2 regions of the Paenibacillus sp. EB106-06-01-XG199 genome follow, and region 2 is predicted to be linked to the other one. Evidence: predicted binding sites of a transcription regulator. Region 2 holds the regulator's gene; the other holds the start of a gene.
The links. The regulator Rex, encoded in region 2, represses fermentation and respiration genes when NADH is low (regulators of the CRP and FNR family bind a similar motif). The targets are predictions, from matches to a motif close to TTGTGAAATATTTCACAA.

Region 1: the regulator Rex is predicted to act here: its motif matches at 2,444-2,461, upstream of pflB (formate C-acetyltransferase).

What each region holds. Positions count from the first base shown of each region.
Region 1 covers NZ_JBYTDQ010000003.1:296,401-306,349, reverse strand. Annotated here, with positions in the region: gene adhE (bifunctional acetaldehyde-CoA/alcohol dehydrogenase) at 1-2,288, shown strand, start outside; gene pflB (formate C-acetyltransferase) at 2,549-4,810, shown strand; gene pflA (pyruvate formate-lyase-activating protein) at 4,947-5,687, shown strand; gene AC3WT9_RS12205 (extracellular solute-binding protein) at 6,045-7,451, shown strand; gene AC3WT9_RS12200 (carbohydrate ABC transporter permease) at 7,549-8,433, shown strand; gene AC3WT9_RS12195 (carbohydrate ABC transporter permease) at 8,433-9,260, shown strand; gene AC3WT9_RS12190 (cache domain-containing sensor histidine kinase) at 9,288-9,949, shown strand, end outside.
Region 2 covers NZ_JBYTDQ010000003.1:29,175-39,123, forward strand. Annotated here, with positions in the region: gene AC3WT9_RS10895 (hypothetical protein) at 324-509, opposite strand; gene AC3WT9_RS10900 (cell wall elongation regulator TseB-like domain-containing protein) at 1,060-1,578, opposite strand; gene AC3WT9_RS10905 (amidohydrolase) at 1,640-2,941, opposite strand; gene AC3WT9_RS10910 (redox-sensing transcriptional repressor Rex) at 2,928-3,620, opposite strand; gene dinG (ATP-dependent DNA helicase DinG) at 3,710-6,571, opposite strand; gene AC3WT9_RS10920 (tetratricopeptide repeat protein) at 6,688-7,329, opposite strand; gene panD (aspartate 1-decarboxylase) at 7,442-7,825, opposite strand; gene panC (pantoate--beta-alanine ligase) at 7,818-8,708, opposite strand; gene panB (3-methyl-2-oxobutanoate hydroxymethyltransferase) at 8,710-9,576, opposite strand; gene AC3WT9_RS10940 (biotin--[acetyl-CoA-carboxylase] ligase) at 9,899-9,949, opposite strand, start outside.

The DNA of each region.
Region 1 (9,949 bases), 270 kb from region 2:
CCGAGCCGGTCGGAATCGTAATGGGTATCACACCGGTAACCAACCCAACATCCACAACGATGTTTAAAGCACTGATTGCCGCTAAGACACGTAATCCTATTATATTCGGTTTCCATCCATCAGCGCAAGAATGTAGTGCCGCAGCAGCAAAAATTCTTCATGATGCAGCTGTGAAAGCAGGCGCTCCTGAGAACTGTATCCAATGGATTGAGCTTCCGACAATGGACAAAACAAACGCATTGATGAACAATCCGGACGTCGCTCTTATCCTGGCAACAGGCGGATCTGCAATGGTTAAAGCGGCATACAGCTGCGGTAAACCGGCTCTCGGCGTAGGCCCTGGTAACGTACCTGCCTTCATTGAGAAAAGTGCTGATATCGACCAAGCGGTTACCGACCTTATTCTTTCTAAGACTTTCGACAATGGTATGATTTGTGCTTCCGAGCAGGCTGTTATTATTGAAGAAGCGATTTTTGACCAAGTGAAAAAGAAAATGATCGCAAATGGCTGCTACTTTGTAAATAAAGAAGAAGCTGCTAAGCTGACTAACGGCGCAATGAATGTAGAAAAATGTGCGGTTAACCCGGCAATCGTAGGTCAATCCGCTGTGAAGATCGCTGAAATGTGCGGTATCCAGGTTCCTGCCGGAACGAAGATTCTGGTAGCTGAACTCGAAGGCGTAGGCACCAAGTACCCGCTGTCCGCTGAGAAACTTAGCCCGGTTCTGGCTTGCTACAAGGTTAAGAACGCTGACCAAGGGATTGAACGCGCAGCTCAAGTCGTCGAATTCGGCGGTATGGGACACAGCTCGGCGATCCATTCCAACAATGAAGAAGTTATCATGAAGTTCTCGAACCGTCTGCAAACTGGACGTATTCTTGTTAACTCGCCTTCAACACATGGCGCCATCGGCGACATTTACAATACAAATATCGCTTCGTTGACTCTGGGCTGCGGATCTTATGGACGCAACTCGGTATCGCAAAACGTAACTGCCATCAATCTGATCAATGTGAAAAGGGTGAACCGTCGTACCGTGAATATGCAATGGTTTAAGGTGCCTGATAAGATTTATTTCGAAAAGGGATCCACTCAATACCTGGCCAAAATGCCTGATATTACCCGCGTAGCAATTATCACTGACCCTATGATGGTTAAACTGGGTTATGTAGAAAGAGTAGAGCACTACCTGCGTCAACGCCAGACTCCTGTAGCGATCGAAGTGTTCTCGGAAGTTGAACCGGATCCATCGACAACTACCGTGGAAAAAGGTACAGCTATGATGAACAGATTCCAGCCGGACTGCATCATCGCACTTGGCGGCGGTTCCCCAATGGATGCTGCAAAAGGAATGTGGCTGTTCTATGAACACCCGGATGCTGACTTTAACGGTCTGAAACAAAAGTTCATGGATATCCGCAAACGGGTATACAAATTCCCTAAGCTAGGCAACAAAGCGAAATTTGTAGCTATTCCAACAACATCGGGTACAGGTTCGGAAGTAACCTCTTTCGCGGTTATTACTGACAAAACTACTGCAAATAATACTAAATATCCGCTTGCAGACTACGAGCTGACTCCGGACGTAGCGATCATCGACCCTGAGTTTGTATATAGCTTGCCTAAGACTGCTGTTGCCGATACAGGTATGGACGTATTGACACATGCGATTGAAGCCTATGTTTCCGTTATGGCAAGTGACTACTCCGATGGTCTGGCTATCAAAGCTATCCAGCTGGTATTCCAATACCTGGAGAAATCCGCACTTGAAGGCGACAAACTTGCCCGCGAAAAAATGCACAACGCATCGACGCTGGCTGGTATGGCATTTGCCAATGCATTCCTGGGCATCAACCACAGCTTGGCGCACAAATGGGGCGGTCAATACCACACGGCTCATGGACGTACCAATGCCATCCTGATGCCGCACGTTATCCGTTACAATGCCAAGAAACCAACGAAGTTTGCTTCGTTCCCTAAATATTCACACTTTGTAGCTGACGAACGTTATGCTGAAATCGCCCGTATTCTGGGATTGCCTGCACGCACTACCGAAGAAGGCGTAACCAGCCTGATCAATGCAATCCGCGACATGAACAAAAAATTGGGCATTGAAGAGTCGTTCCAACAACTCGGCTTTGATCCTAAGGATTTCGAATCCCGCGTAGACTATCTGGCTGACCGTGCATTTGAAGATCAATGTACTACTGCCAACCCTAAACTGCCGCTGGTTACTGAACTTGCTGATGTATACCGCAACGCATTCTACGGAAAATTCGACAACTAATTGGTGATTGCTTAGCAAAGGATAAGGTTATAGGTTAATATGGAAGGGGATGGCAGTGACAAATATCACCGGAAAGGTGATATTTGTCACAGTCCTTTTTCAGAAAATAAACTAAAATGTTTATATAAAGAACGGTCCCAGTTATGAAGACGCGATTGTGAATTTAATTACAACCATATCTTTGGGATCACGAGACACGGGATTAACCTTCAAGCCCGCGATCTCTACAAATATAATAAATATAAATGGAGGGATTTAGCATGTCGGTGATTGAAAAAGATGTACAAGAAGTGAAGTCGAGTTGGAGAAGTTTTACAAAAGGTAAATGGGCCAGAAAAGTCGACGTTAACGAATTTATTTCCAAAAACATCAAGCCTTATGAAGGAAACGAAGATTTCCTTGTGGGTCCTACCAGCAACACTACTGAACTGTGGAAGATTATCTCCCAGCTGAGCAAGGAAGAAAGAGAAAGAGGCGGCGTATGGGACGTTTCCCTGGATACTGTCTCCACCATCACTTCCCACAAGCCAGGCTACATCGACAAGGACAAGGAACAAATTGTAGGCGTACAGACTGACGCTCCTTTCAAACGTTCTATTCAACCGTTCGGCGGTATTAAGATGATGATCGATGCCACCAAAGCATATGGCTTCGAGCTTCCGAACAACATTGTCGAAATGTTTACGAATATCCGCAAAACGCATAACCAAGGCGTATTTGATGCATATACACCTGACATGAGAGCGGTGCGTAAATCCGGCGTTATTACAGGTCTTCCTGATGCTTACGGCCGCGGACGTATTATCGGTGACTACCGCCGCATTGCCCTGTACGGTATTGACTTCCTGATCAAAGACAAGAAACAACAATTAACGGAGCTTGAAGTTGATTCCATGACTGAAGAAGTAATCCGGTTGCGCGAAGAGCTGTCGGAACAAATCCGCGCTCTGGGTGAGCTGAAAGAAATGGCTGCCGCTCACGGTCTTGATATTTCCAAACCGGCGAACAACTTCAAAGAAGCTACTCAATGGGTATACTTCGGTTATCTGGCAGCAGTAAAAGAACAAAACGGTGCTGCAATGTCCCTGGGACGTGTATCCTCCTTCCTCGACATCTATGCACAGCGCGATTTTGAAGAAGGTACACTTACTGAAGAACAAGCACAAGAAATCGTTGACCATTTCGTAATGAAACTGCGTATTGTGAAATTCCTGCGTACGCCTGACTATAATGAACTGTTCTCCGGTGACCCTACTTGGGTAACGGAATCCATCGGTGGTATGGCTGAAGACGGAACAACACGCGTAACTAAGAACAGCTTCCGCTTCTTGCATACCCTGTACAACCTGGGACCTGCTCCAGAGCCTAACTTGACGGTTCTGTGGTCCGAAAGACTGCCTGAAGGCTTCAAGAAGTATTGTGCCAAGGTTTCCATCGAAACCAGCGCTATCCAATATGAGAATGACGATGTAATGCGTCCATATTGGGGTGAAGATTACGCAATTGCTTGCTGCGTATCCCCAATGCGCATTGGTAAACAAATGCAGTTCTTCGGCGCCCGCGCCAACCTGGCAAAAGCTTTGCTGTACGCGATCAATGGTGGAGTAGACGAGAAATCAGGCGTACAAGTTGGACCTGAATTCCCTGCGATCACTTCCGAATATCTGGATTACAACGAAGTAATGAAACGCTTCAAACCGATGATGGAGTGGCTGGCTAAGACTTATGTCAACACCCTGAACATCATTCACTACATGCATGACAAATATTCCTACGAACGCATCGAAATGGCGCTGCATGACCGTGACATTCTGCGTACGATGGCTTGCGGTATCGCCGGCCTGTCCGTTGCTGCTGACTCCCTGAGCGCAATTAAATTTGCAAAGGTTAAACCGATCCGCAACGAACAAGGCATTGCCATCGACTTTGAAACCGAAGGTGAATTCCCTTGCTACGGCAACAACGACGATGCTGTTGACAACATCGCGGTTGAACTGGTTGAAACCTTCATGTCGATGATCCGCAAACACAAAACTTACCGTGATGCTATGCCGACTCAATCGGTATTAACCATTACATCGAACGTAGTTTACGGTAAGAAGACTGGTACTACTCCTGACGGACGTAAGAAAGGTGAACCGTTCGCTCCAGGTGCTAACCCAATGCACGGACGCGACAAGAAAGGCGCACTGGCTTCCTTGAACTCTGTTGCCAAACTGCCGTATTCCGAGGCACAAGACGGTATTTCCAACACGTTCTCCATCGTTCCTAAGGCGCTGGGTAAAGACGAAGAGTCCCGTAAGTCCAACCTGGTATTCATGATGGACGGATACTTCCACAACAACGCTCAGCATTTGAACGTTAACGTGTTTAACCGTGAACAACTGATCGATGCTATGGATCATCCGGAGAACTATCCTCAATTGACCATTCGTGTATCCGGCTATGCTGTTAACTTCATCAAGCTGACCCGTGAACAACAGTTGGATGTTATCAACCGTACATTCCACGGTACAATGTAATTAAATTAACTGTGTAATACAGTTCTTGTATAAGATGTAATAGGAGTGAGGTGATACCGCCCTTGATTCAGGGGGCGGTAAAATCTTGCTAAAAATTAATTAAAATTTTAAGTTCTTTTCGAAAGGAAGTCATCATATGGCTAATGGACATATACATTCCTTAGAAACGTTCGGGACCGTAGACGGGCCTGGTATCCGTTTTGTTCTATTTATGCAGGGCTGCTTATTGAAATGCCAGTATTGTCATAACCCGGATACCTGGGGTCTTAATGAAGGCAGAGAAATGAGCATCGAGGAAGTGCTGGCGGAAATCGAACCTTATCTGAATTATTATAAGTCTTCAGGTGGCGGGCTTACCGTATCTGGCGGCGAACCAACGCTGCAGGCGCATTTTGTCAAACAACTGTTCACTGAAGTGAAACAGCGCTGGAATCTGCACACCACACTGGATACAAATGGCTATAATGATGGTTCGAAGATCAGCGATTTGCTCGATGTTACTGATCTTGTGCTGCTTGATCTCAAGCATATCGATGATGAAGCGCATATTAAGCTGACCGGTAAGTCGAATGATCGTACATTGAAGCTGGCCCGCTGGTTGTCAGATCATAACCGTAAAATGTGGATCCGCCACGTGTACGTTCCTGGCATTCATAATAAGGAAGAGGATTTGCTAAATCTCGGCCGATTCATTGGAACGCTTAATGGGGTAGAGAAGTTTGAAATCCTGCCTTATCACCAAATGGGGATTTATAAATGGCAAGAACTTGGCCGTCCCTATGAGCTAGAAGGGGTACCCTCACCGACCGATGAAGAAGTGCAGCGCGCTTACCGGCTGATTGAAGAAGGACGCAACGAGACAGCACTTGTAAAGTGATGATACCTATTATAGGAAGCCGAAGCCGTATCTTGCAGTAGCTTATGTACTGCGGAAACGGCTTTTTTGCTTTTCAATTTTACAGAAGGCATGTTATGTTCCAGCAGATTAAGGGAATATTTTGCAGGGAGAATGATTTTGTGTAGAGGTTTAATGACGCAAGGTCTATTTTCTATGGAATTATTTTTCAACATATGTAACTATAAATAACGTGGTATGTGAATGATTAGAGGTGTATTCGCTTACATTAGAGTATTTTATCCCTATAGTAGATGAATCTTAACCTTACGATTACACACACTGTTTTTTATAATAAGAGTTGTAAGGGAAATTAATAAATAGGGAGGGTCACCCGTAATGAGAAAAAGTATGACTATGCTGTTGTCCCTGGTTTTTGTCTCTTCTGCTTTGCTGGCTGGTTGTGGAGGCAACAATAATAAGTCAAGCAACAATGGAGAAACTGCAGCACCAAGCAATTCAGCTGCTGCAACCAATGCTGCTGCCACTGATGAGCCTGCCAGCGCTGAGCCTTTCGAAATGACGATCCGTCATACACAGGTTGGTGCCGATAAGCAGAAACGTCTTGCTATTCTGGAGGATGTGGTAGGCAAGGTTCAGAGTGAAGTGCCGGGCCTGACATTCAAACTGGATGGTGTAGATTCTGATGTGAACCGCAAAGAGAAGCTGCGCGGTGAAATGGCCGCCGGCAATCCTCCGGCAGTGTTCGATCTCTTTGGGAGCCCTGACTCCAAAATATACGCCAAAGAAGGAAAATTGCTTGACCTGACCCCGATTCTCGAAGAATTGGGCATTAAAGATAAATTCTCGAATCTTGATCCATTCACTTATGAAGGGAAAATTTACGGATTGCCAATCGGCGGTTCCGGTGAAGGTTTCTTCTATAATAAAGAATATTATGGCAGCAAGGGCTGGGAAGCTCCGAAGACCTTTGCAGAGCTTGAGCAGCAACTGGCCGATATTAAGGCTGATGGCAAAGTACCACTGGCTGGCGCATCCAAGGCTGGCTGGGTGCCACTGATGCTGGCCAACCACCTCTGGTCACGTTATGCCGGACCGGATGTAACGGCTAAATTCGCGACTGGTGAAGCCAAATGGAGCGATGCTAATGTAGTGAAAGGTTTTGCGAAATACAAGGAATGGGTAGATAAAGGCTACTTCAAAAAAGGCGAGCTTGGTTTCGAATATGCTGAGTATACCACCCAGTTCACTAGTGGCGAAGCCATTCTGCTCTATGATGGGACTTGGAAATCCTCTGTATTCAAAGCAGGACAATCCGGTGAAGGTCTGATCGGCAAGGTTGGATTCTTCAATATCCCGGCGGTTGACGGCGGGGTAGGCGACCAAACGGCACTGATGCGCGATGTGAACAACGGTTACGGGTTCTCGGCTTCAGCGGCAGATGACGAGCGTCAGCTGGCTGCAGTGAAATCTTTTATCAAGAATATGTACAATGAAGAAATGCAGCTTCGCGGTCTGGTAGAGGACGGAGTGCTGCCGGCCATGAAGATTGATCAGAAAATCCTGAACGAGAATATTACCGATGATCTGATGAGTGAAATCGTAGCGGTACTGAATAATTCCCAGTCTTCATTCCCTGCCTTTGACTCTCTGGTTCAAGCGGATGTCACCACCGAGATCAGCAACATTCAAATTCAGAAGCTGATCGGCGGACAGACAACACCTGAAAAAATGGGCGAGGCGCTGCAAAAAGTTCAAGAAGAAGCTAACGCAGCAGTGGAATAGGAACGGTAAATTCTATGTACCCTGGTGCTTGCTCCAGGGTGCATTTTTAAAATCTGCCCTAATCGCTCCCAGATAGTATAAGCAATCGGAGGTAGTCATGAATAAATCACTCAGAAATCCATTGGTCTTTATCCTGTTTGTTATTCCTGCACTTGTATTGTTCTTCATGTTCTTTATATATCCGATCTTCAGCTCACTTTATTACAGCTTCACCAGTTGGAACGGAGTATCGGATACGGTTAAATTCACCGGCCTCACTAACTTCAAAAAAGCGCTTGGAGATGAACGCTTCTGGGTTTCGGTGAAGAATAACGGCTGGTTTATCCTGTTCTCCGTGTGCGTGCAGGTTCCCCTGATCGTATTCTTTTCACTTTTGATTGCCAACGTTAAGAAACTGAAAGGACTCTACAAGACAGCCGTATTTATGCCTTCTATAATGTCTACTGCGGTAATCGGCATTCTGTGGGGATTTATTTATGAGCCCAATATTGGTCTCTTTAATAAGCTGATTGGTCTCGTTGGCATTGAGCCGGTGTACTGGCTGTCGGATGAGCGGTTTGCCATGCTGTCCATTCTGATCACGAATGCCTGGCAGTGGACCGGATTCTACATTGTTATGGTGCTGGCGGCTATTCTATCCATTCCTAGTGAACTGGATGAAGCTGCGGCCATTGACGGCGCTACCGGCTTTCAGCGTGCCACACGCATCACACTGCCGCTGATTGTGCCGATCATTTCCGTAGTTATTATGCTCTCCATCGCTGGTGCAATGAAGGCTGCGGATATCGTCATCGTGATGACGAAAGGCGGCCCGGCTGGATCGACTGAGGTCATGGCAACTTATATGATAAAATACGCGATCACCAATTTTAAATACGGCTACGGCAATGCCATCGCAGTTCTGATCTTTGCATTCACGCTTGTGGTTACGGCGCTGTATCATCTGCTGTTTGCCCGGCGCAATGAAAGGATTGAATACTGATGCCACGCCTAAAAAAGAGTCTGCCGCATGTTGTGCTGTTGTCATATCTGCTTGTTATTCTTTTTCCTTTCCTGTTCGTCCTGTTCTCTTCAGTAAAGAAAGACAACAACGCGATCGCCCTGAATCCATTTGGCATTCCGAAGGAATTTGCCTTCTCCAACTATGTGGAGGCCTGGGTCAATGCCAAGATCAGCACTTACTTCTTTAACAGCTTGTACATTTCAGTGTTGGCTTCCGTTGTTTCTATTTTGCTGGCGTCGATGTTTGCCTTTGCAGTCACACGGATGCGGCAGGGCAAATGGAACGGTATCCTGTTCTCGCTTGTACTGGTTGGAATGCTTATTCCTAACAATGCGCTGATGCTGCCGATTTATACGATTGTGCGCAAACTGCACATTCTGAATACACATTGGGCATTGATCATCCCTTATATTGCCAATGCAATACCGTTTACGATTATTATTTTGGCCGCATTTATGCGTTCGTTGCCCAGTGAAATTGAAGAAGCGGCAGTTATGGATGGCTTGAAGGCTCCCGGTATCTTTGCTAGAATTATTGTACCTCTGACGGTTCCCGCCATGGTTACAGTATTCATTGTTAATTTCCTGGGAAATTGGAATGAATTTTTGCTGGCTAACTATTTTCTTTCGAATGACGAGCTGCGCACACTTCCGGTGGGAATGGTCCAATTCCGCGATCAGTATCAGATGAATTATGCGCAAATGTCTGCAGGCATTGTCTACAGTGTGCTGCCGGTCATTATTATTTACGCCATTTTGCAGGAGAAAATTATTGAAGGCGTAACAGCAGGCAGCGTAAAAGGATAACCTTATTCACAGTCAGGAGCACTGCCGATGAATTTGCGCTATAAATTATTTACGGCATTTTTGGGCCTGATTATCATCCCCTTGTTTATTCTTGGCATGATTATGTTCTTCGTTACTTATAATTCAATTGAGAAGAAATACAGCCAGCAGTCCGAGTATTCACTTAAAGCGATCAGCTACAGCATCTCCAGCGTCTTTAAGGACATGAACAACGTGACAGACAACGGAATTGCTACCTCGGTGTTTCATATGGCGCTCAGCGCGGATGATCCTTCGAAACAGGATCTGACTGATGCTGAGCAGCTGAGCCTGAATGCCAGCCAGCGAAATTTCCGTAGTCTGCTGTATAATCACCCTTCGATCAGCTATGCCTTTCTGTACAATTTTAACGGTAAAGGCAGCTCGGAGATCGTATCGGTATTCAACAAGGAAAATTTCCGCACACTCCCTTACGATAAATTCAAAGGAAGTGCTCTCTATCAGGAGGTCATGAAGCTCAATGGTGTGCCGAAATGGCTGGCACCGCATGAATATCCGGAACTGACAGGAACAGAAGCAGTGTTCACACAGATCCGGCTAGTGAAGGAGCTTAGCTTCTTTGAGGACATCGGCATTCTGGTCGTGCAGATTAAGAACTGGGAGTTCGAATCCATATTCCGGAATTTGAAGATTGGGGACAGTAACCAGAA
Region 2 (9,949 bases):
CCTCTCAAGTTGACCAAACTTAAATATATGATTTGCAATAAATAGCGTGTCTAGCGCCCATCCGAGACTGACATGCTCTTAAGCATGTCTTAATACAAGTAGAAGTATATCACAGGTGTATATACGATTTCGCACGAAAGTGTGAATATATTTAAAATTTTTGATACTAATTTCTGGGCATTCCCTTCAATCCTTGCTCCTTTATCGGCAAAAAGGACCTGAATGATTAATCCATTCAGGCCCTTTTCTATTCTGCTAATATATTAATTTCTCCTGACTTCGATATTGCTATTTGTATATACTTCGTTATGTACTCAGTATCATCAATATATACCCACAGCATCCATAAACCCGGCGGCAAATGAAAGGACTGGCAAGGCTATTTCAAAGGAAAGGATAATAAAGCCAAGAGCCACCAGCTTCCTCCTTTTGTTCTTTCTCCCATATTTCACTGCTCCCAATCCAACTGCAAGAGAAACTACGTACACCGCTAACGTTAAATAATCCACGACCTTCCCCCATCATCAACTAATTTTATCTACTGCTTGTTACAATTTTCTCACCTTTCAAAAGTTCAGACAGTTTGTAATATCTTGCACCCATGGCGTTCTTCTTCATAGCCCCCCTGAATTCTCTGCGTTATGTAATTCTTGATTCTGGCAGCCAGCTCATGCTGAACCCAGGCGTTTTTTGCGGTTCTCTGGAACAGGACAACGTAATATCGCGCCTTATTTTATGTACTCCTGCCTCAAGCATTTCTGAGTTCACCTGAACAAAATCATAATCTTCTTTGAAAGCCGGTGGGTCTACGGGGTTCCGGCGGTTTAACTCTTTAGCAGCAACCGGATCAAATTGGGATACCTTGAAATAAGGTAGGATATAAATTTCACAAAATGTCAGAGTAAAAAAACTGCCTATCGCTCCTACAGTTCCAAAATTCCCCTCTGCTGCTTTTGCCTCGGTTGTGCTTTAGTTCAACTTATTAGCAATATTATGCAAAAAAGCGGACAAGCACTGGTCCGCTTTGTCCGCTTTTCATTTGTTATTGCAAGCCTGCCTCTACTTGCTCGGCAAAGTATATCCATCCCCGATTGCTGTACCATCCGCAAAACGAAAGAACTTGTAATAATAACGTCCCTCCTGCTTGTAAAAAAGCTGCCAGGCGTACTCTCCATTATATACTCCCGGAAGCAGCCGTTTAATATCGACGCCGGGTAGCTGGGAGGCTATAATGGAGCGGATTTGCTTCTCCGAGGTTCCTTTGGCCAGCTCTTCCGCATAAACTCCGTTATCACCGCCGGCCGGCTTACCGTCTACGGTGAAACGTACCCACACCATCAGATCCGTACCGGCTTTATTTTTCCCTGTCAGCACCCAGTACACTGAATTTTCGTCCCATACCGATTTCTGCGCCTTGGATATCTCAGTAAGTCCCGCCCGGGTCTTGGCAACTTCTTTGGCCGCGCTGCGTTCATTCCATTGGTCCTTCATGATATAGGCATAAAATTGGCTTAGACCGAACAAAATGAGCAGAAACAGAGCGATCCCCAGCAGAAGCCATTTTTTCCTTTTCCTCAAAATGCAGCTTCCTTTCCTTAATATATGAAACGTTATAATGTCAACTACGGCGGCAGTCGAATTAACGCTTCAGCAGCCCTTCAAAAGTTTCTTGCGCCTTCCGGCGGATTTCTTCCTCGTCCAGTGTCAGGCACTGACCATGCTTCACAATCTGCTTGCCGTTCACCCAGACATGCTCGACATCCTTGGCGCTGGCCGAATACACGGCGTGGGAGAGCAAGTCGCTATGCGGCAGTAAATGGGGCTGGTCGATATCAATCGCAATAAAATCAGCCTTCATCCCTGCTGCAAGGCGGCCCACCTGGTTCAGGAAGATTGATTCCGCCCCGTACTGCGTGGCCATCAGCAGCGCTTCCGGTGCGGGAACTGCGGTAGGATCCCCGCTGACGCCCTTATGGATCAGTGCTGCAAGCCGCATTTCCTCGAACATATCGAGATTATTGTTGCTTGCCGCCCCGTCCGTACCCAGCGAAACTTTGACTCCGGCTCTCAGCAGCTCAGGCACCCGCGCAACCCCGCTGGCCAGCTTCAGGTTGCTGCCCGGGTTATGGGACACCCCCACCTTGTGGCGGGCGAGGATTTCGATCTCCTCATCGTTCAGATGGACACCATGGGCGATTAAGGACGGGCGGGTGAACATTCCCAGCTTCTCCAGGTGCGCTACAGGACGCAGGCCGTAATCAGCGGCATTCTGCTCCACTTCACGCAGCGTTTCCGACATATGCGTATGCATCGGCAGGTCCAGATCATGTGCTGCCTGCACAAACCGCATGAAAAAGTCCGGAGGACAAGTATACGGGGCATGCGGTGAAATCATGGTTGTAATTTTGCCGTCAGCCTTGCCGTGCCAGTTGCGGGCGAACGCAACAGCTTCCGCAAGCTTCTGGTTCTGCACCTCTTCAGGACATAGACCAATAACACCGCGCATCAGCACCGCACGGATGCCGGAATGTTCGACCACCTCGGCCACCCGGTCCATATGATCATACATATCCAAAAAGGTGGTTGTGCCGCCTTTCAGCATCTCCAGAACGGATAAGGAAGTGCCCCAGTAGACATCATCTCCCGTAAACTTCTCCTCCATCGGCCACATTTTCTCCTGCAGCCAGGCTTGAAGGACCATATCATCCCCGTAGCCGCGCAGCAGCGACATCGCAGCATGGCCATGGGTATTGACCAGACCCGGCATGAACAGCAGGCGGCTGCCGTCGAGCGTCACTGTGCCTTGTTCAAAAACGGGTTTCTCTTCCCCTATGTATGTGATCAAATCATTTTCTATAGTCATATAACCGCTCAGGACCGGCTTCTCGCTTCCGGGAACCAGAAAACGTCCGTTTGCAATTATCATCTTATTGCTGCTCATCTGTAATTCCTTCCTTTCCATCATGTAAATAATACGCCAGACTTTGCAGATCAGTCGTAAAGTCGGCAGCATGAATCCGGATGGTTGCAGGTGTCTTCAGAATGACCGGTGCAAAATTCAGGATCGCCTCGATGCCCGATTCTACCAGAATATCAGCCACATTCTGTGCCTCGCTGTCCGGTACAGTGATGATCCCGATCCGGATTCCCTGATCACGGATGGTCTGACTCAGCTCCTCCATTGGCTGAACCGTAAGAGAGTTGATCTTTTGTCCAATCTTGGGAGCGTAAGAATCAAATACAGCGGTGATTTTCATAGTATCCTTCAGATAAGCATTGTAATTGGACAAGGCATGACCGAGGTTACCGGCACCTACCAGGGCCACATTGATTTGTTGATCCAGCTTCAGAATATGACGGATCTTTTCGATGAGATAAGACACGTCATATCCAATGCCTTTTCTGCCGAAATCACCAAAATAGGCCAGATCCTTACGAATCTGCGCCGGATTAAGGTCCAGCTTCTGCCCGAGTTCCTGAGAAGAAACGGTTGAGATTTCACGCTTTTGGAGATCGTTCAGGAAACGCAGGTACACTGGGAGTCTGCGAACGACGGCCTCCGATATTTTATCCGATTTCATGTTTTCTCCTCCTAATTTAGAATTGCACTGACGCGATATCGTATGATAACCACGTGCAGTGCCCGCTCCACGAACGGGACACAGCCTATGGCACAAAGAGATAAAAAAAATTTATATACAATGACAGATTAGGAAACGCCGCCCTCGTCAAGCCATTCCGCAATCCGCGGAACCATCTGATCGGTAAGCATGTGCTCCATCTTCGGACCAGGGAGTGAATACAGGAAGTACTTCCCGTAATAAGCTTCGATGACCCTGGTATCATATACAATAACAATTCCCCGGTCTTGCGCTGTACGAACCAATCGTCCAAAACCCTGCTTGAACCGGATAACTGCTTGTGGAACAGACATTTTCATAAAAGGATTCTTCTTCTGGGCCTGCAGAAGCTCTGCCTTTGCCTCAGCAAGCGGATGATTCGGCGGCTGAAACGGCAGCCTTACAATCGCAAGACAGGTCAGCGCCTCGCCAGGGATGTCGACTCCTTCCCAGAAACTGCTTGTTCCAAGCAATACCGATGCAGAGCTGTCCTGAAAACGCCGGATCAGCTTGCTGCGGCTGCCTCCCTCCACACCCTGGCCCAAAACCGTAATGTCCTGGGAAGCCAAGGCCTCTTTCAGCGGATCATAAACCTGGCGCAGCATTTTGTAGGAGGTGAACAGCACCAGCATCCGCCCCTTGGTCGCCGCCGCCGCTTCAGCCAGCGAATGCACCAGCTTGTCTACAAAACGCGCATCGCCTACGCTGCCCTTAACACTGGGGAAATCGCGCGGGATGACAAGCAGCGCCTGTTCACGGTACTTGAACGGTGAAGGCAGCAGCGCTGTCATGAGACGCCCTTGCTCTGAGGCTTCAGAAAGACCAAGGTTGTCAATCATGAACTGAAAGGACTTGTCGACCGATAACGTGGCCGAGGTCAGCACTATGCTCTTCTTCTTGTCGAAGAACAGATCCTTGAGCTGGCTGCTTACATCGACAGGCACGGCGTAGAGCTGAAGCGACTTGCCCCGGTAGTTGCCGCTCCCTTCCATCCAGTACACGATATTATCGTCACTGAGACCCATAAAGAAGCGGATTTGTTCCCGGATGGATGCCAAATCCTTGAATAAGCCTCCGATATCGGTCACCAGGCTGTCCGAAGACGATTGACTCTCCGTATCGCGCATCTCGCTGAGCATTTTGTCACCCCTGCGGATGATGTCGCTCAGGGCTAAGTGCAGCGTATTCTCCAGCGCCGCCAGCTCTTCCCAATCTTTGGGCTTGCTGCCGGGAAGCAGGCGTGTGACCAGCTGGCCGGCTTCACCTGCCGCTGCATCGCTGCGTTCGGGCAATAGGCCGAACAGCTTGTCGCTCAGTGTATCCCAAGTTTCCTTCACGGTAAGCAGGTCGGGATAGATTTTATCAATTACGCCGCTCCACTCCGAAGCCTGCTCACTGCCCGAGGACTGCAGAGTCTGACGCAGTGCCGGCAGCTGGCCGCTGCGGCTGTCTTTATACAGCCTTGTAAGCGTGTGAGCTACCGTGAAATACTTCATTTGCATGCCCAGATGCTTGCCCGCCACATCCTCCAAATGATGGGCCTCGTCAATGACAAGATGCTCATAAGCCGGAAGCAGCTGGTGCCCGGCTTTGACGTCTGCGAACAGCTTGGAGTGATTGGTAATGACCACATCGGCAATCCCTGCTTCATGTTTGGCCCGGTGGTAGTAGCATTTGCGGAACCACGGACAGGAACGGCCCAGACAGGAATCGGTATCACTGGCTACCGTCTCCCAGAAATCCCCGCCGCGACCGCTCAAATTCAGCTCCTCATCGTCACCCGATTCCGTCTGGGTCAGCCATACGATCATTTGCGCTGCCGTAAGCGCTTCTTCCCGGGGACTTACGAAGTCTTTTTTATTTATTTTATGTTCAAACTTGCGCAGACACAAATAGTGCCCTCTCCCCTTGAATATCGCAGCCTTAAACGGGAAAGGCACAACACTGGTCAGAAGCGGGATATCGCGTTCGCGCAGCTGATCCTGAAGGTTAATGGTATGGGTGCTGACCATAACCTTCTGCCCGGTACGTACGCTCTGATAAATGGCCGGCAGCAGATAACCGAGCGATTTGCCGGTTCCGGTGCCTGCCTCGATCAGCAGATGTTTGTCCTCCTGAAGGGCCGTATTCACTTCGCCAATCATGATCTCCTGGGCTTCCCGGCTTTCATATTGCGGAAGCGTATCCTTAAGCCGTTTGGTCACCTCGGCCATATAATCCTCAAAGGATACATTCTCCACAGGATTGCCAACACCTTCTTCTCTTGGAGGCGCCAGCTCAGTCCAGTCGCCTACAGCCAGTGCAAGCTGACGGTAAAAATTCAGCTCTCCTTCCGGCTGGAAGGTCTCCATCTCGCGCTCCCGCAGCAGGCCGTCAAAATACCAGGCCAAGTCACTGTCTTCATCGGCAAACAGCTCGTTAAGACGCTGAATGGTCAGCAGAGGCAAACTATACAGCTCTTCGAGACATTTAAGCAACACAATCGCTGTAGCTTCTGCGTCACTGTCCGCCTGGTGCGGACGGTCATGAGTGATGCCAAAATGGTTACTTACCGCACCCAGCTGATAGGTCGTTAGTGACGGAAAGCATATTTTAAGGAAATCGATCGTATCCAGAATCCGTCCCTGAAACGGCAAATAGCCGCAGCGGTCTAAAGCATTCTGCAAAAAATGGAAATCAAAAGCAACATTATGTCCAACAAGCACTACATCGTCAAGCAGCGGGACGAGCTCCATCATCATCTCATCCAGCTCTGGCGCATCCTTCACATCTTCATCGGTGATACCGGTCAAGCCCGTAATAAAAGGAGGAATCGGTGTTCCGGGCTTGACGTAAGAACCATACACCCGGGAGATGGACCGGTCTTCTTCTATAATGGCAAGGCCAACCTGGATGATCTCACCCACAGATTGGGTTCCCGTAGTTTCAAAATCAAGCACGGCAAATTTCATTATAAGTTCTATTCCCTTTCACTTGAGACTCTTTATCAGCATAACAGAAGTTACGAAAAAAGGCGATGCACACCGCTTGTTGAAGTGGATGCATCGCTTAAATGAGTGGGCTATGATTACAAAAGCGAAACAAGCTGTTTTCCGAATTGCAGCTTCCCTCCCCGCCTGCGGCAAACCTCCAGATTGACATTCGGTTCCGGGAGTGACGGGTCATGAAGCAAAGAAAGGCTGAACAGCTCCTTTGCCTCATTGAAGCGTTCCTGAGAAGCCCTGATGCACCCCAGCGCATTGTAGATCATCGCCTTCAGCTTGCTTTCGCGAATCAGCGCAAGCATATGATCCAGATGCCCCCATGCGGTCTCCCCGTCGCCCTCCTGCAGATAGGCCATGGCCAAATACAGGCGTGCCGCCAGACTGTCGGGGTGCTGCGCAATAACTTCCTTAAATTGATCAATACACTTCCGGTACATCAACAGCTTGTAGTAGCCCTGCCCTCTGACAAAAGAATCCATGAAAAGCTCAGGCGCTTCCTGCTGTGGCATCTCTTCGTCCGGCTGTGGCGGAAATTCCGCATGTTCCCGGAACTGACTCAACTTCTCGGCAAAGGCGAGCCACTCGTCCATAACCTCATCGCTAAGCCGGTGAAGCATGTTGTACTTGCATAAAAGGTCATCCCGGCGGGCACCCTCCGAAGTAGGGTAATCCGTGGCGATCTCCTGAAGCATCTTATTCATCTCAGCAAATAATTGTTGAAACATGGGACATCCCCCCTTACTGAAAATGAAATCAGCCTAAGCTTGCCTGCCTTCATTTTTCGCAAGTGGGGGGCTCTTCATCCCTGCCATTGATTACATGGCTTAGGTCTGGTGATTAAGCAATAGTAGCATGAATCTCATGATCGGCCAGCTTCACCGGCTTGTTCTCGCCATCCACAAAAACTACAGTTGGTTTATGCCCTGCCAATTCTTCGGCGGAAAGCATCGCGTAGGAGATGATGATGACAGTATCCCCAGGCTGAACAAGCCGGGCCGCTGCTCCGTTCAAACAAATGACACCGCTGCCGCGTGGTCCCGGAATGACATAGGTTTCCAGCCGGGAGCCGTTATTGTTGTCGACAATCTGTACCTTTTCGTTCTCAAGCAAATCAGCTGCTTCCATCAGGTTCTCGTCGATGGTGATACTGCCCACATAATTCAAATTGGCTTCGGTAACCGTTGCCCGGTGTATTTTGGATTTCATCATATGTCTAAACAAGGGTCGCAACCTCCTTGGGATTAAATACATTATTGTCAATCAGACGGGTTCTGCCAAACTTCACGGCAAGTGCAATAATGATTTCGCCGTCAGCATCACTCAGCAATGAAGCACCATCCAGCGTTTCCAGGCCCGGGAAGGTCAATATTTCCGCATAATCAATGACGGCAAGCGGAGAAGCAGAAATGACCGACACCAGCAGTTTCCGGGCATCGTCAACCGTCCGGACCTTGCCTTCTTCCATGGATTGGCGAACCTCACGCAGCGAACGGGACAATACCAGAGCCTGGCTGCGTTCCTCTGCACTTAAATACACATTGCGTGAGCTAAGCGCGAGTCCGTCGCCTTCACGGATGATCGGGCAGGCCACGATTTCAACATTCATATTCAGGTCAGCTACCATCCGGCGCAAAACCGCCACTTGCTGGGCATCCTTGAGTCCGAAAAAGGCGTAATCGGGTTGTACCATATTGAACAGCTTGCTTACGACTGTGGTGACTCCATCAAAATGCCCGGGGCGGGATGCCCCGCACAGCTGTGTGGTCAGCGAAGAGACCGATACCTGGGTGCGGATCGGCTGAGGGTACATCTCTTCCACACTGGGAATAAATACGATGTCGGCTCCTTCACGCTCTGCAAGCTCCAAATCACGCTGCTCGTCACGCGGATAAGAGGAAAAGTCCTCATTTGGCCCAAATTGCAGCGGATTAACAAAAATGCTCATCACTACCGTACTGCTTGTTTCCCCTGCGCGGCGCAGCAGGCTTGCATGCCCCTCATGCAGGTATCCCATGGTCGGCACAAAGCCGATGGGAGTATGCCCGCCCTTACGCATATATTCAAGCGCTTCACGCAGCTGTTCAATCGTTCTAACGACTCTCATCTTATTTCGCTCCTTTTCCGGCAGCGCCGTATAAAGATTCCAATACAGTTTCATCCGCATTAAATACATGATTCTCCGCCGGGAAGGAACGGTTCTTCACTTCCTGTATGTAGCTGCCGATTCCCTCACGGATCAGGCTGCCTACATCAGCGTAGGTCTTAACGAAACGCTTCTCCCGGTAAGGTGAAGCATATTGCAGCAGATCGTGGAAGACCAAGACTTGTCCGTCGCAGTACCGGCCTGCGCCGATCCCGATGGTTGGAATGCTGACCGCTTTGGAAATCGCCTCAGCCACTTCTTCCGTAACCAGCTCCAGCACAATGCCGAAAGCCCCGGCAGCTTCAAGTCCTTTGGCCTCATCCATCAGCCGTTGCGCATCCTTCGCGTCCTTGCCTTGGATCCGGTAGCCGCCAATCATGTTGACCGACTGCGGTGTCAGACCGATATGGCCCAGCACCGGAACACCGGCCGCAACAACGGCAGATACAGCCCCGCAAATTTCCAGCCCGCCTTCCATTTTAACGGCTTGCGCCCGGCCTTCCTGCATCAGTCTGCGCACACCGCGCAGCGTCTCGTCAATGCTGCCGTGATACGTCATAAACGGCATATCCGCCACAATGAACGTATTCTGCGCACCACGCGCCACGGAACGTGTGTGATAGACCATATCGTCAATCGTTACCGGAAGGGTTGTATCATAACCCAGTACAACATTCCCGAGCGAATCACCGACCAGAATCAGATCGATCCCCGCTTCTTCGGCCAGCAGGGCTGAAGGATAATCATAAGCGGTCAGCATGCTCAGCGGCACACCGTCCGTTTTCATTTTTTTCATTTTCACAATATTCAGTGCATGTTTGTCTGCCATTTGCTCCCATTCCCCTTTTCGTAGTTAAAATACGCGTAAACGCGCAAACAAAAAAACCTTTTAGCATGGTCCGCTAAAAAGGTCCGAAGGGCAAAAAAGAGTCACTCGCGATCGTCCCTTCTGTCTCGGTCCTTACGGCTCAGAGCAGAATCCAACGTAACCGTGGAAATACAGTTATGAAGGTGAATCCGAAAAGCAAATTGCTGTTGTACAGCTTGCTTGAATGAGTACAGCTCGACCCTGCGATACCGTCTCTGAACATATTATAACAAAAACCGCTGCTAATTACACCAAAAAAATGTGACAAGGCATGGAACCCTTGTCACTGGATCATTTCAATTTCACCTGATAATATGCAGATGATATTCCCGGC